Regions from separate parts of the Mycolicibacterium diernhoferi genome, predicted to be linked through region 3. Evidence: predicted binding sites of a transcription regulator. Region 3 holds the regulator's gene; each other region holds the start of a gene.

Evidence for each region. Region 3 encodes LexA, which represses DNA repair genes until DNA is damaged. Its sites were predicted from a motif close to CGAACANNTGTTCG; they were not measured.
Region 1: a site for LexA is predicted at 2,623-2,636, ahead of cofD (2-phospho-L-lactate transferase). Genes of this name have one in related genera too.
Region 2: a site for LexA is predicted at 2,016-2,029, ahead of K0O62_RS24615 (HNH endonuclease signature motif containing protein). Genes of this name have one in related genera too.

Annotation. Positions count from the first base shown of each region.
Region 1 covers NZ_CP080332.1:1,667,265-1,671,593, reverse strand. The annotation lists gene K0O62_RS07985 (phosphomannomutase/phosphoglucomutase) at 1-902, opposite strand, end outside; gene K0O62_RS07980 (DUF3499 domain-containing protein) at 1,059-1,499, opposite strand; gene K0O62_RS07975 (metallopeptidase family protein) at 1,630-2,052, shown strand; gene K0O62_RS07970 (WhiB family transcriptional regulator) at 2,068-2,328, opposite strand; gene cofD (2-phospho-L-lactate transferase) at 2,843-3,841, shown strand; gene K0O62_RS07960 (coenzyme F420-0:L-glutamate ligase) at 3,838-4,329, shown strand, end outside.
Region 2 covers NZ_CP080332.1:5,197,122-5,201,450, reverse strand. The annotation lists gene K0O62_RS24620 (aspartate/glutamate racemase family protein) at 1-439, shown strand, start outside; gene K0O62_RS24615 (HNH endonuclease signature motif containing protein) at 531-1,853, opposite strand; gene puuE (allantoinase PuuE) at 2,099-3,007, opposite strand; gene alc (allantoicase) at 3,004-3,966, opposite strand; gene K0O62_RS24600 (DUF6986 family protein) at 3,963-4,329, opposite strand, start outside.
Region 3 covers NZ_CP080332.1:2,599,609-2,603,937, forward strand. The annotation lists gene K0O62_RS12295 (sunset domain-containing protein) at 1-1,843, shown strand, start outside; gene lexA (transcriptional repressor LexA) at 1,863-2,552, opposite strand; gene K0O62_RS12305 (oxygenase MpaB family protein) at 2,585-3,541, opposite strand; gene K0O62_RS12310 (TetR/AcrR family transcriptional regulator) at 3,686-4,252, shown strand.

The DNA of each region.
Region 1 (4,329 bases), 930 kb from region 3:
ACCGCCCGCGAGGTGATCAAATTGTGGATCACCGTGCCGCCGATCTCGCGGCCGAGTTCGCGGGCGGCCACCAATGCGGTCACCGCCGACGGCGACACCGGCACGCCCAACTCGTCGACCACGAAACACCGGTCGGCGTCACCGTCGAAGGCCAGGCCGATATCCGCCCCGGTCGCCACCACATGGGCCTGCAGGTCGACCAGGTTGGCCGGGTCCAGCGGGTTGGCCTCGTGGTTGGGGAAGGTGCCGTCCAATTCGAAATACAGTGGCAGCACCGTGATTCCGGGGATCGCACCCAGCACGGCGGGGGTGGTGTGCCCGCCCATCCCGTTGCCGGCGTCCACGGCCACCCGCAGCGGGCGCAGCTGCGCCAGGTCCACCAGGGACCGCAGGTACTCGCCGTACTCGGCGAGCACGTCGCGGTCTTGAATGGTTCCGCTCGTGCCTCCGTACTCCGGCACCCCGTCGATGACCTCTTGCGCGACCACTGCCAGACCCGTTTCGCGCCCGACCGGCAAGGCGGCGGCGCGGCACAGTTTGATGCCGTTGTAGGCGGCCGGGTTGTGGCTGGCGGTGAACATGGCGCCCGGGCAGTTCAGCATCCCCGAGGCGAAGTACAACTGGTCGGTCGAGGCGAGCCCGATCCGCACCACGTCCAGCCCCTGGGCCACGACGCCCTCGGCGAAGGCGTCCGACAGGGTCGGCGAGCTCGCGCGCATGTCGTGCCCGATCACCACCCGGGTCACCGGGTCGGTGCCGGCGGGCCGCTGCTCGTCGCGGACCAGGCGGCCGAAGGCGCCGCCGACGTCGCGGACAAAGGCCTCGTCGATCTGGTCTCCGACCAGGCCCCGCACGTCGTATGCCTTGATGACAGCGTGGACAGCCTCAGCGGGCCGAGACATGGCTCTCCTCGCTCTCTGTGTGTACGGGGAATTCGGGACTGCTCTGGCCACTCAGCCTAGTGTCTCGGCACGATGACCGTCGGAGGTCCCGTGACCTATGTCGGGAACCGGACAAGGAGCGCACGGCCACGGCCGCACGATGACGACCCGGAAGGGCTATTCGGAACCGGGTTCGGGATCCGGCAACACCCGCAGGTGACCGCGACGTCGACCGTTGGGTTCGGGACGACGGACCGGGGGCGCCATCAGCGATCCGCCGGACGCGCCGGTGGCCGGGTCGGAGAATCCGGCGGTCACGCCGGTCCCGCCGTTCACCATCGACTGCGATCCGTCGCGGCCCTCACGGACCGCGTCGGCGAGCGCCACCAGGTCGTCCTCGTCGGGATGCGTCGGCAGCGGACCGGCGTGGCGGACCAATTCCCAGCCGCGCGGCGCGGTGATCCGACCGGCGTGCACGACACACAGATCCCAGGAATGCGGCTCGGACACCGTGGCAAGCGGTCCGACGACGGCTGTCGAGTCCGAATAGACGAAGGTCAGCGTCGCCACGGCGTAGTGCGGGCACCCTGGCCTGCAGCAGCGACGGGGAACGTTCACGCAGGGAAGATTATCGTGCGGCGACGCGTCGGGCTCCCGGACACGCGCGTGATCCGGTGGCCGATCTCCAACCGTTACCATCTGTCCTGTGGTGCAGCGCAGCCATCGGGGCTCCCGACGCGGACGTGGAATGCGGGGGTCGCTGTTGCCGCCGACGGTTCCCGGCTGGCGCAGCCGAAGCGAGAAATTCGACATGGCGGTGCTGGAGGCCTACGAGCCGATCGAACGCCGATGGCATCAGCGGGTGTCCAATCTGGATGTGGCGGTCGACGAGATTCCGCGCATCTCCCCCAAGGATCCCGACAGTGTGCAGTGGCCGCCGGAGGTCGTCGCGGACGGCCCGATCGCGCTGGCCCGCCTGATCCCGGCCGGGGTCGATGTCCGCGGAAATCCCACGCGGGCGCGAATTGTGCTGTTCCGCAAGCCGATCGAACGGCGCGCCAAGGACACCGATGAACTCGCGGATTTGTTGCATGAGGTACTGGTGGCCCAGGTGGCCACTTATCTGGGCGTCGAGCCGTCGGTCATCGATCCGTCGCTCGACGACGGATAACGCGGCCGGAGCCGGTCAGATGATGCCGCGCTTGAGGCGGCGGCGCTCACGCTCGGACAGGCCGCCCCAGATACCGAACCGCTCGTCGTTGGCCAGTGCGTACTCCAGGCACCGGTCGCGGACCTCGCAACCCTGACAGATGCGCTTGGCTTCCCGGGTCGAGCCGCCCTTCTCCGGGAAGAAGGCCTCGGGGTCGGTCTGAGCGCACAGACCGCGTTCCTGCCACTGGTCATCCTCGTCGAACGAACCGTCGATCGGATCCAGTGCCAGTTCGATACGTTCGGGTACCAAGCTCAATTGCGGGCGCGTGACCGCATCGCTTGTCGTCGGGCCGGTAGTGGTGTGCGGTGCGCTGTCCACTGAACCGAGCATCCGGTCTTCGAACCGGAGCGCGCGGTCGAAATCGACCTGCTCAAAAGACATGTTCCGCCTCCTCACCTGATTGGTTTTCCCGTTGTTGCCGTTTGGGGCCCCTGCCGAAAGATCTTGTCAGATCCAGCAATTGCGGATCTGAAAAAGCCCTCGGCACCACCCCAGCTATCACTATTGTGATGTCAGGCCATCCGGATTCGAACAGATGATCGAATCCCGGTCTGCGGCACCGAAACCGGCGGGCGAACCACGAAATGACACTGATGTGATTAGACACGTGTTAGCTGCCACGGTCAAGCTAAAGGGCCGTTTTTCATACCATCTCGTGACGTAGATCCGGCGTGTCCTTGCTCCGGCGTGTTCGCCACACCCGGGTGGGGAACACCTCACCGAGCCGGCTGGCCTAGGGTCTGAGGGCGTGAAGGTGACAGTTCTGGCCGGCGGCGTGGGCGGCGCCCGATTCCTGCTCGGCGTCCAGCATCTGCTGCAACTGGGGCAGTTTGCCGACCCGTCCGCCGATCCCGAGGGGCCCACTCAACACGAACTGACCGCCGTGGTCAACGTGGGCGACGACGCCTGGATGTTCGGCGTCCGGATCTGCCCCGACCTCGATACCTGCATGTACACCTTGGGCGGCGGCATCGATCCGGACCGTGGCTGGGGCCACCGTGACGAAACGTGGCATGCCAAGGAGGAACTGGCCGCCTACGGAGTGCAGCCCGACTGGTTCGGGCTCGGCGACCGTGATCTGGCCACCCATCTGGTGCGCACCCAGATGCTGCGGGCCGGCTACCCACTGTCGGCCGTCACCGAGGCGTTGTGCTCCCGTTGGGCGCCGGGGGCACGCCTGCTGCCGGCCAGCGACGAGCGCAGCGAGACCCACGTGGTGGTCACCGACCCGGACGGGGAACGCAAGGCCATCCACTTCCAGGAATGGTGGGTGCGCTACCGCGCGAAGATTCCCACCCACAGCTTCGCCTTCATCGGCTCGGACAAGGCCACCGCCGCACCCGGCGTGACCGAGGCCATCGCCGACGCGGACATCGTCTTGATCGCCCCGTCCAACCCGGTGGTCAGCATCGGCTCCATCCTCGCCGTCGGCGGTATCCGCGGCGCGCTGCGCTCCACCGCCGCCCCGGTGATCGGCTACTCCCCCATCGTCGCCGGCAAGCCGTTGCGCGGCATGGCCGACGAATGCCTCTCGGTGATCGGGGTGCAATCGTCCTCCGAGGCGGTCGGTAGGCACTTCGGCGCCCGCAGCGGCGTGGGCATCCTGGACGGCTGGCTGATCGACGAGGGCGACACCGCCGCGATCGAGGGCCTCGACGTCCGGGCCGCCCCACTGCTGATGACCGATCCGGCCACCACCGCCGAGATGGTCCGGGCCGGCCTGCACCTGGCGGGCATCTCGCTGTGACGGCCGAGCAGCGGGCCACCGAGCACGGCACCGCGAAACCCGTCGAGATCATCCCGGTCACCGGACTCGGCGAGTTCCGTCCCGGCGACGATCTCGCCGCGGCGATCGCCGGCGCCGCACGCTGGTTGCGCGATGACGACGTGGTGGTCATCACCAGCAAGGTGCTGTCCAAGACCGAGGGCCGCATCGTCGCAGCACCCACCGACCCCGAGCAGCGAGACCTCCTGCGCCGCAAGCTCATCGACGACGAGGCCGTACGCGTCCTGGCCCGCAAGGGCAAGACGTTCATCACCGAGAACGCCATCGGCCTGGTCCAGGCCGCCGCCGGCGTCGACGGCTCCAACATCGACTCGGGCGAACTCGCGCTGCTACCGGTGGATCCGGACGGCAGCGCCGCGGCGCTGCGCGACGGTATCGCACGGCAGCTGGGCGTACGGGTCGGCGTCGTCGTCACCGACACCATGGGGCGGGCCTGGCGCAACGGCCAG
Region 2 (4,329 bases), 2.6 Mb from region 3:
GGTGATCGGGATCGCCGAGGCCGCCATGCACACCGCCAGTCATCTGGGGCGCGGATTCAGCGTCGTGACCACGCTGGGGCGCACCATCGGCCGCGCCGAGGAACTCGCCGAACGGTACGGGATGAGCCGATTCTGCCGGGGCTTCCACGCCTGCGAGATCCCGGTGCTCGATCTCGAAACCGACCCGACCGCACTCAAACTCGTCACCGAAGCGTGTCGGGAGGCGATCGAGCAGGACGGCTCGGACGCCGTGGTGCTGGGTTGCGCCGGGATGGCCGATATGTGCGCGCACATCACCGAGGAGATCGGGGTGCCCGTGGTCGACGGGGTCACCGCGGCCACGCTCACGGTGCAGTCCCTGGTGACGATGGGCCTGCGGACGTCCAAGCGCGGCGAATACGCCGCGCCGCCGGCGAAGGTGTACGTCGAGAAGGCCTGACTCGTCGTGGCGGGTCCGGCGGCGTCATCGGTGCCGGTTCCCGCCGCGTGTGCGGTTCTCTGTGTAGTTTTCAAGGTGCCTGAGGGCTGGGTTAAGCGGCGGTGGGTAGGTCGGTCATGGTGCGTCTGGCGTGTGAACGCAGGTGCGCCGGTTGGGGTTCGGCCGGGTCGTGGGGTGGGATGAACCAGGGGTGCCGGTCGGGGCCGAGGTAGACCTGCCAGCCGCCGTGGTGGATTGCGGTGTGATGGCTGCGGCAGAGCAGCACTCCGTTATCGACGCAGGTGGTGCCTGCGCTGTTCCACGGTTGGATGTGGTGGGCGTCGCACCAGGACACCGGTCTGCCGCAGCCGGGGAAGGCGCACCCACCGTCACGCACCCCCAAAGCTTTTCGCAGCGCGGGCGGAAACAGCCGTTCGCTGCGTCCGACGTTCAGTGGCGCCCCCGCGCCGTCGACGATCACCGCGGTGAGGGTGCTGTCACAGGAGATCAGGTCCGCGGTGACGGCGCTGATGGGTCCACCGAACCCGAGGGTGTCCACGCATTCCTGGCCGCGCGCACCTGGTCGGATGGTGGCGGGTCGGATCAGGGTGACGTGGGGCAGCACACCACCGGAGGTCGGGCGCCGCTGGCTCGATAGGTAGCCCCGCACGAGCTGACCGAACGCGTCCGCGCGGCGCCGCCCGGCCGGCCGCGGATCCGGTGACCCATCCGGCAGCGGAACGGGCCGGCACAACGGATCCAACGCCGCGAACAGTTCCTCACCGGTGAGCACATCGAGATCGAGCGTCGCGGCGACCCGCCCCTCGTCGGTCTGCACCAGCGTCATGTCGTTGAGGTCAGTGTTCTCCGCGACCGGCACCGCCCCCTCTTCTTGAGGTTGTGTGGCGGCTTTCTCGATGGCGATCTCGCGGGCCTTCTCGCTCACCTGTGCGGGGGTGGTCTGGATCATCAGTTTCGTGACCACCGTGGCCCGGTCTTCCTCGGTCAATTCAACCCGGGCGGCGATGTGGGCGACTCCTCTGCCGACCGCATCGGCGAACTCGATACCCAGCCCACCGAGTCGCTGTTGGCAGGTGAGGGCCGGCAGCATCGGCGCGGCACGTCCGACCCGTACCGCCCGCAGCGCCACGCCGGGGGCCACCCCGATGCTGGTGAGCAGATCGGCCCCCGAGCGCAGGTGCCGGCGCGCCGGGATCCCGAGCCGTTCGGTGGCCGCGACCGCCGACGCGATCACATGGTCGAACAGATTGCGCGCGGTCACTGCGGCCACCAGCACCGCCAACAGGGCCGGCTCATCAACCACCGGCCGCGGACAATCCAGCAGATCGAACAAACTGCGATCGGTGCCCTCACCTGCCGGAGCGAGGTCATCGATCAACGCAGTGACGAACGTGTCGAGATGGGTGGCGTCCATGCCAGATGCCCAACCTTTCCCAAAGGCGGTACACGGGATGACAACTCGGATTCATAGGCAATCGGCTCGGACGGTCCCGCAGGGACCCTCGAACCTCTCAGCGACACACGTCGCGGGCGAAAGCTCACCGTGTACAGATCGGGAGCACTACTCAATTCAATTCGAACCTATGTTCGATAGTACGCCTCGTGGATGCAGTACGCAAGGGTGATGTCTCAGGACATCGGTGATTTGTGGGGTGTCCGCTACTCGACCGGCGCCGGATGCACTGCCCGCCAGTGCTCGGCGATCTCGATGCGTCGCGCCACCCACACCCGGTCGTGCGACTGCACGTGATCGAGGAAGCGTTGCAGCGCAGCCGCTCTGGCCGGGCGCCCGACCAGCCGGCAATGCAGTCCGACCGAGAGCATCTTCGGTTGTCCGGCAAGCCCTTCGGCGTAGAGCACATCGAAGGCGTCGCGCAGGTGTGCGTAGAACTCGTCCCCGTTGGCGAACCCGGCCGGCGAGGAGAACCGCATGTCGTTGGTGTCCAACGTGTAGGGCACCACCAGATGATGGGCGCCGGCCACCTGCACCCAGTACGGCAGATCATCGGCGTAGGAATCCGAGTCGTAGACGAACCCGCCGTGCGCCACCACCAGGTCCCGGGTGTGCGGGGAGTCCCGGCCGGTGTACCAGCCCAGGGGCGCGGCCCCGGTCAACTCGGTCAGGATCTGTACCGCCTCGGCCATGTGGGCTCGCTCGGTGTCCTCGCCGATCAGCTGATAGGACTTCCAGCGCAAGCCGTGACAGGCGATCTCGTGACCCAGTTCCCGAAACGCCGCCACCGCTTCGGGATTGCGCTGCATGGCCCGGGCGACCGCGAAGATCGTCAACGGCAGACCACGTTGCTCGAAGATCCGCAGGATCCGCCACAGACCGGCGCGGGACCCGTACTCGTACAGCGACTCCATGCTCATGTGCCGATTACCGTACGGTTCGGCGGGGGTGATCTCGGACAGGAACGTCTCCGAGGCGGGGTCGCCGTCCAGGACGCAGTTCTCCGCGCCCTCTTCGTAATTCAGTACGAACTGCACCGCGATCGCCGCCCCGCCGGGCCAGTGCGGATGCGGCGGGGTGCGGCCGTAGCCGACCAGATCGCGCGGGTACGTCACGCCAGTTCCCCGAACAACCGCAGCCGTGCCAACCCGCCGTCGGGGTAGATGTCCAGGCGCACCTCGGTGATCACCTCATCGGTGTCGATCAGGAACTTGTGCCGGGTGTCGGGCAACAGGTCGGTGCGCGGCAGCAACTGCACCGGTTCACCATCGGCGCGGAACCCGGTCAGCGCCGCAGCACCGGGGGAGTTGCCGATGAAGTACGAGGTGTCGATCTCGGCCAGCTTGGCCCGGCCCGGGCCGGCCAGCCGGATGCGTACCCAGTCGTTGCCGTCGTCGCGGCGCCGCGCCGTCTCCCAGCCGTCACCCATCACCTGTGCATACCCGGGGAAGATCAGGTTCTGCGGGGAGCTGTAGAACCGGTTCGAACAGTCCAGCACCAGCCCGCCGTTCTCCAGCGCGGCCAGATCCAGCGGCCCGGCCCCGAAGAAACGCTTGTCCGGCAGCCCCTCGCCGTGCACCCGCAACCGGGCCACGCCGCCGTCGGGGTAGATGTTGAGACGCACATGGGTCCAACGGTTCTCCGAGTTCACCTCGAAGTTGTTGCGGCTGTCCCCGTAGCACCGGCTGCGCTCGACCAGCGGTGTCCAGTGCTCACTGTCGGCCAGCTGCCCGGCGGTGGGGTAGCCGTCCACCTCGATCGCGTCGATCGACACGGCGGGTGGATAGTTGCCCTTGAACCACGCGGTGTCCACCACCAATCCACGGATCACGCCGGGCACGCCGAGCCGGACGATCGCGGTGTCGTACCCGGTCTCGCGGCGGCGCCGGGTCTCCCAGCCGTCGTACACCTGGCCCTTGTGCCCGAACGAGGCCGGCCGGTACGTCGACGGGCCCGGCGAGATCAGATTCTCCTTCTCGGCGAACGATTCGTCGTTGGCCCAGACCACTGCCCCGCCGAGGGTGCGCAGTGCCAGATCCGGCAGCCAGGTGAAGTCGGGAAGGGATTCGGTCATGACGTCTTTCGGTCCTTGAGATCTCGCAGTACGGGCAGGGAGGCGTCGGGGGCCAGCGTCGCGACATCGTCGACATCGAAGGCGCCGCAATCCAATCCGCGCAGCACCACGGTGGCCAACGCCTCCGCGGTGGCCGGTTCGTCGACGATCGCGCCGCCGCGGCGGTCCAGGTAGGCCTGCAACCGAGGTGCGGCCGCGGTGAGCGCGGCGCGAAAGAAGGTGAAGGTGGCCAGCCAGCGGGTGGCCAGGTGGCCGGGGTGCATATCCCAGCCCTGGTAATAGCCGCGCTCCAGCGAGCGGGTCACCAGCCGGTGATGCCTGCGGATCGCGTGGGTCACCTGCTCCTCGGTGCCGACCGGGAAC
Region 3 (4,329 bases):
GCCCCTGGGGCCGCGCGACGGTGGCGTCTATCCCGCCGGTGAGGGCTTCGGCCAGAAGTTCGCGGGTGGCCAGATCTTCTTCACCCCGGAGACCGGGGCACACATCGTCACCGGTGCCATCCTGGAGAAGTACGAGGCGCTCGGCGGCCCCGCCGACAGCGACCTGGGCTTCCCGACCATCGACGAGGGACCCGGCCGCGCGGCCAACAGCCGCAACTCCACGTTCAGCGCCCCGGACAACCCGGTGATCTTCTGGACGCCGGACACCGGCGCCCGGGTGGTGCGCGGGGCGATCAACTCGGCGTGGGACGCGCTCGGCGGCTCGGCCGGCGTGCTCGGAGTGCCCAGCGAGGACGAGATGACCAACGGTGACGTCCTCACCCAGAAGTTCACCGGGGGTGAGATCTCCTGGAACCGCAAGACCCGGGCCTTCACCACCGTGCCGCCGGAGCTCGCCGATCAGCTCGGCGCCATCGACGTTCCCTCCGACGCCACCTCGGCGATCAACGCCGCCCGCCGGGCCGCCGGCGGCGCGCTCGGACCCCTGGGCGCCGAAGAGGGGGCCCAGTACGCGATCGGCGCCGACGGCGTCGGCCAGAACTACGCGGGCGGCAAGATCTTCTACAGCCCCGAAACCGGCGCGAATGTGGTCACCGGACAGGTGCTGGCCAAGTACGAGAGCGTGGGCGGACCCACCGGGGATCTCGGGTTCCCGACCGCCAGTGAGGCCGACGGCGGTCTGGCACCGCAGAGCCGGGTGGTTCCGTTCGCCGCGGAGGATGATCCGGTCATCTTCTGGACGCCGGACTTCGGCGCGGTGATCGTGCGCGGCGCGATGAACGCCGCGTGGCAGAAACTCGGCGGTGCGACCGGTGAGCTGGGCGCCCCCAAGGGCGACCAGACCGACCACGGCAACGTCGTCACTCAGCAGTTCAACGGCGGATCGATCTCGTGGGACAGGACCAGCGGCAAGTTCAGCACCGAGCCGGCCGGCCTGCAGTCGCAGCTCGTCGGGCTGCAGGTGCCCGGTGCCGACTCCCCGGCCGCTCCGGCGCCGGGCTCGGCGGCCACCGCGGACGCCGACAGCGGCGACAAGTGGTACTCGTGGCGCTGGTGGTGGTTGCTCGGCTTGATCCCGCTGATCGGTGTGATCGCCCTGATCGCCGTCGCGGTGCTGCGAAACCGGCGGTCCCACGAGGACGACGGTTTCGGGGATGACTATGCCGACGACCGCTACGACCGGGGGTATGACGAGCCCGAGTACAAGCAGCCCGAGTACGGCGATCGCGAGCCGGACGCCCCCCAGAGCCTGTGGGCCTCGGCACCGGCGGTCAGCGAGGTGCCCGCGTTCGGCACCATCTCGGCGGGCCCGGATCCCGAGCATCGCGACGAGTCCGGCGATTACGACACCGATGAGGACACCGGCGACTACGACTCCGATGAGGGCGACGAGCTCGAGGAACTGCACGCGCCGGCCGAGGATCTGAGTTTCGATTCCGACCCGGACGCGGTGGACACCGCGCCCACCCGGATCGAATCACTGTCCGAGGCGCCGGCTTTCGACCCGCCCACCACCGCGGTCTGGTCCGGGTACGAGCCCGATTTCCCCAGTGGCCGGCACGCCGCGATCCAGGACGACGAGCCGGAGGATCCGGGTTGGACCTCGATGCGGCTGGCCGACGGCGACCGGTACCGGGCGCCCGAGGGCTATCCGATCAAGGCGGACACCAAGTCGGGCCTGTACTGGGCTCCCGGCAGCCCGGGCTATCGGGACACCGAGGCCGAGATCTGGTTCGCCAGTGAGGAGTTCGCCCGGACGAACGGGTTCGTCCGGGCCGACTGAGCCTCCCCGGGCGAACCCGTCAGACCTTGCGGATGACGGTGACGACCTTGCCGAGCACCTGGGCGTCGTTACCGTCGATCGGCTCGAACGCCGGGTTGTGCGGCATCAGCCACACCTGCCCCTTGGTGCGCTTGAAGGTCTTCACGGTGGCTTCGCCGTCGATCATGGCCGCCACGATGTCGCCATTCTCGGCGACGTTCTGCTGCCGGATGACCACCCAGTCGCCGTCGCAGATCGCCGCGTCGATCATCGATTCGCCGACCACCTTCAGCAGGAACAGCGAGCCCTCGCCGACCAGTTCTCGGGGGAGCGGGAAGACCTCTTCGACGGCCTGTTCGGCCAGGATCGGCCCACCGGCGGCGATCCGGCCCAGGACCGGGACGAACGTCGGCTCCGGCAGCGCGTCGGAACCCGCGACCTCGGTTGCCACGATCGGGGTCACGTTCTTCGGCGTCACGTTGTCGTCCGCGCCGCGGACGTCCACGGCACGCGGACGGTTCGGGTCCCTGCGCAGATAGCCCTTGCGTTCCAGGGTGCGCAGCTGGTGGGCCACCGACGAGGTCGAGGTGAGACCGACGGCGTCGCCGATCTCCCGGATGCTCGGCGGGTAGCCGCGTTCGGTCACGGAGGCGCGGATGACCTCCAGGATGGTGCGCTGACGCTCGGTCAGACTGGAGCGTGCCTCAGGGTGTTCGGTGCTCTCGCTCATATGGCCGAATGTAGTCGCAGGCGAAGACATAATCAAACATGTGTTCGAGGCGTGTCGGGCAGGTTGTACGCGAACGACTTCTTTTGGCGTTCTTCCATCTTCTTCAGGCACTCATGGTGCTTACGCGCGTGATAGGCCAGCGGGAAGTAGGTGAGTCGGTCCGGCAGCACCCGGTACGCCGCCCGGATCGCGGCGTAGATGACCTGCAGTTGGATCTGCTCCTGCCGGCTCCAGCTCACCCCGAGCTTGGCGCGCAGCCGGGGATCGAGCAGGCCGACGATGGACAGGTAGTTGAGCCGGAGCGCCGGCCGCAAGGCCGTCCGGAGCAGTGGTTCGAGCGCCTTGGGCATCGACGTCGAGAGCTCCAGCTTGCCGGCCTTCAAGTCCGCGATCAGCTGCAGCGCCTGCGGGGTGCCCTGCAGGGTGTCGATCATGTTCTCGTAGTACTCGGTCATCTCCGCGAGCGTCTGCGGGTAACCGCGCATCGGCACGTGCAGCAGCTCGGCCAGTCGACGGTTGTCGCGCAGGAGCTCGGTTTTCTCCGAATCGGTGAAATCCCGCCCGATCAGCAAGCGCCCGCCGCCTTGGGCGTTGACGAGGTAGCCGGTGGCGATCACCCACTGGTAGGCCTCGGTGTTCAGTGCGCTGATCCGCTTCCCGGTCAGTTCGCTCGTCATGGTGAGCGGCTTGTGCAGTGCGCGGACCCGATCGCCCTCCGCGAGGGCCGCGGTGCCGCCGTAGGTCCAGCGCAGCACCGAGTCGACCGAGCGGATCGCACGACCGCCGGCATCACCGCGGAACCCCGCGGAATAGCGGCCGGTCACCTCGGCGATCACCGGGTGCATGGCCTGCATCATGAAGGCCGCGCCCTCGACGATGAGAAATGTCCACCGGCCGGTGTGCTCGGCGGTCAGTGAATCCAATGGGACGAGCTCGGGAGCTCCGGTGTGTTCGGCGTTCTGGGCCGGCAGATCCGTTGTGGCAGTCATGGCTGCTCGCACCTCCTCGTGCTGAGGACCCCGACGCTAATATGACCCAGAGGTCGCAAACAAGTCGTGTAAGGGAACAGCATGGTTGCAGAAAACCGCAGTTCAGGACGTAGAAAAGTGCCGAAACAAGAACGCTCTAGATATATGGTCGCAAAAATCGTGACCACGGCAGCGGACCTGTTGCGCACCACCGAACCGGACCGGCTGACCACGAACGCGATCGCCGAGAAGGCCGGTGTCAGCAAGGGCTCGATTTACCAGTACTTCTCGAACAAGGAGGAGATCATCGATGCGGCCATCGAGCGGCTGGCGGCCGACCAGGCGCCGGCGATCGAGGACATGCTGCGGTCGGTGACCATGCACGAGCCGGAAGAGGCCATGCAGGCCTCCATCGACATCCTCATCGAGTTCACGCTCGCCAATCGGACCCTGATCCGCTATCTGGCTCAGCGGCCCGAGCGCGTCCGTGCCTTCGACATCGTCTCCGGGCTGAGTGCGACCCTGCTGGCGATGACGACCCTGCACATGGGTCACTACCGCGACCAGTACCGCAATGAGCTCAGTCCGCGCGCCCTGGCCTGGCTGTTCTTCAACATGGCCGTCGCCACGACCCTGCGTTACGTCGAGAGTGACGACCCGATCAGCCTCGAAGAACTGCGCAGCGGGCTGAAGTTCGCCTCCAGTGGGCTGCTGGCGGGGCGCACCGGCTGATTCGGCGCGCGGGCTACTTGTCGGTGGTCCGGTTTATCGTTTGGCAACAGTTCGATCACGTGTTCTATTCATCGAAC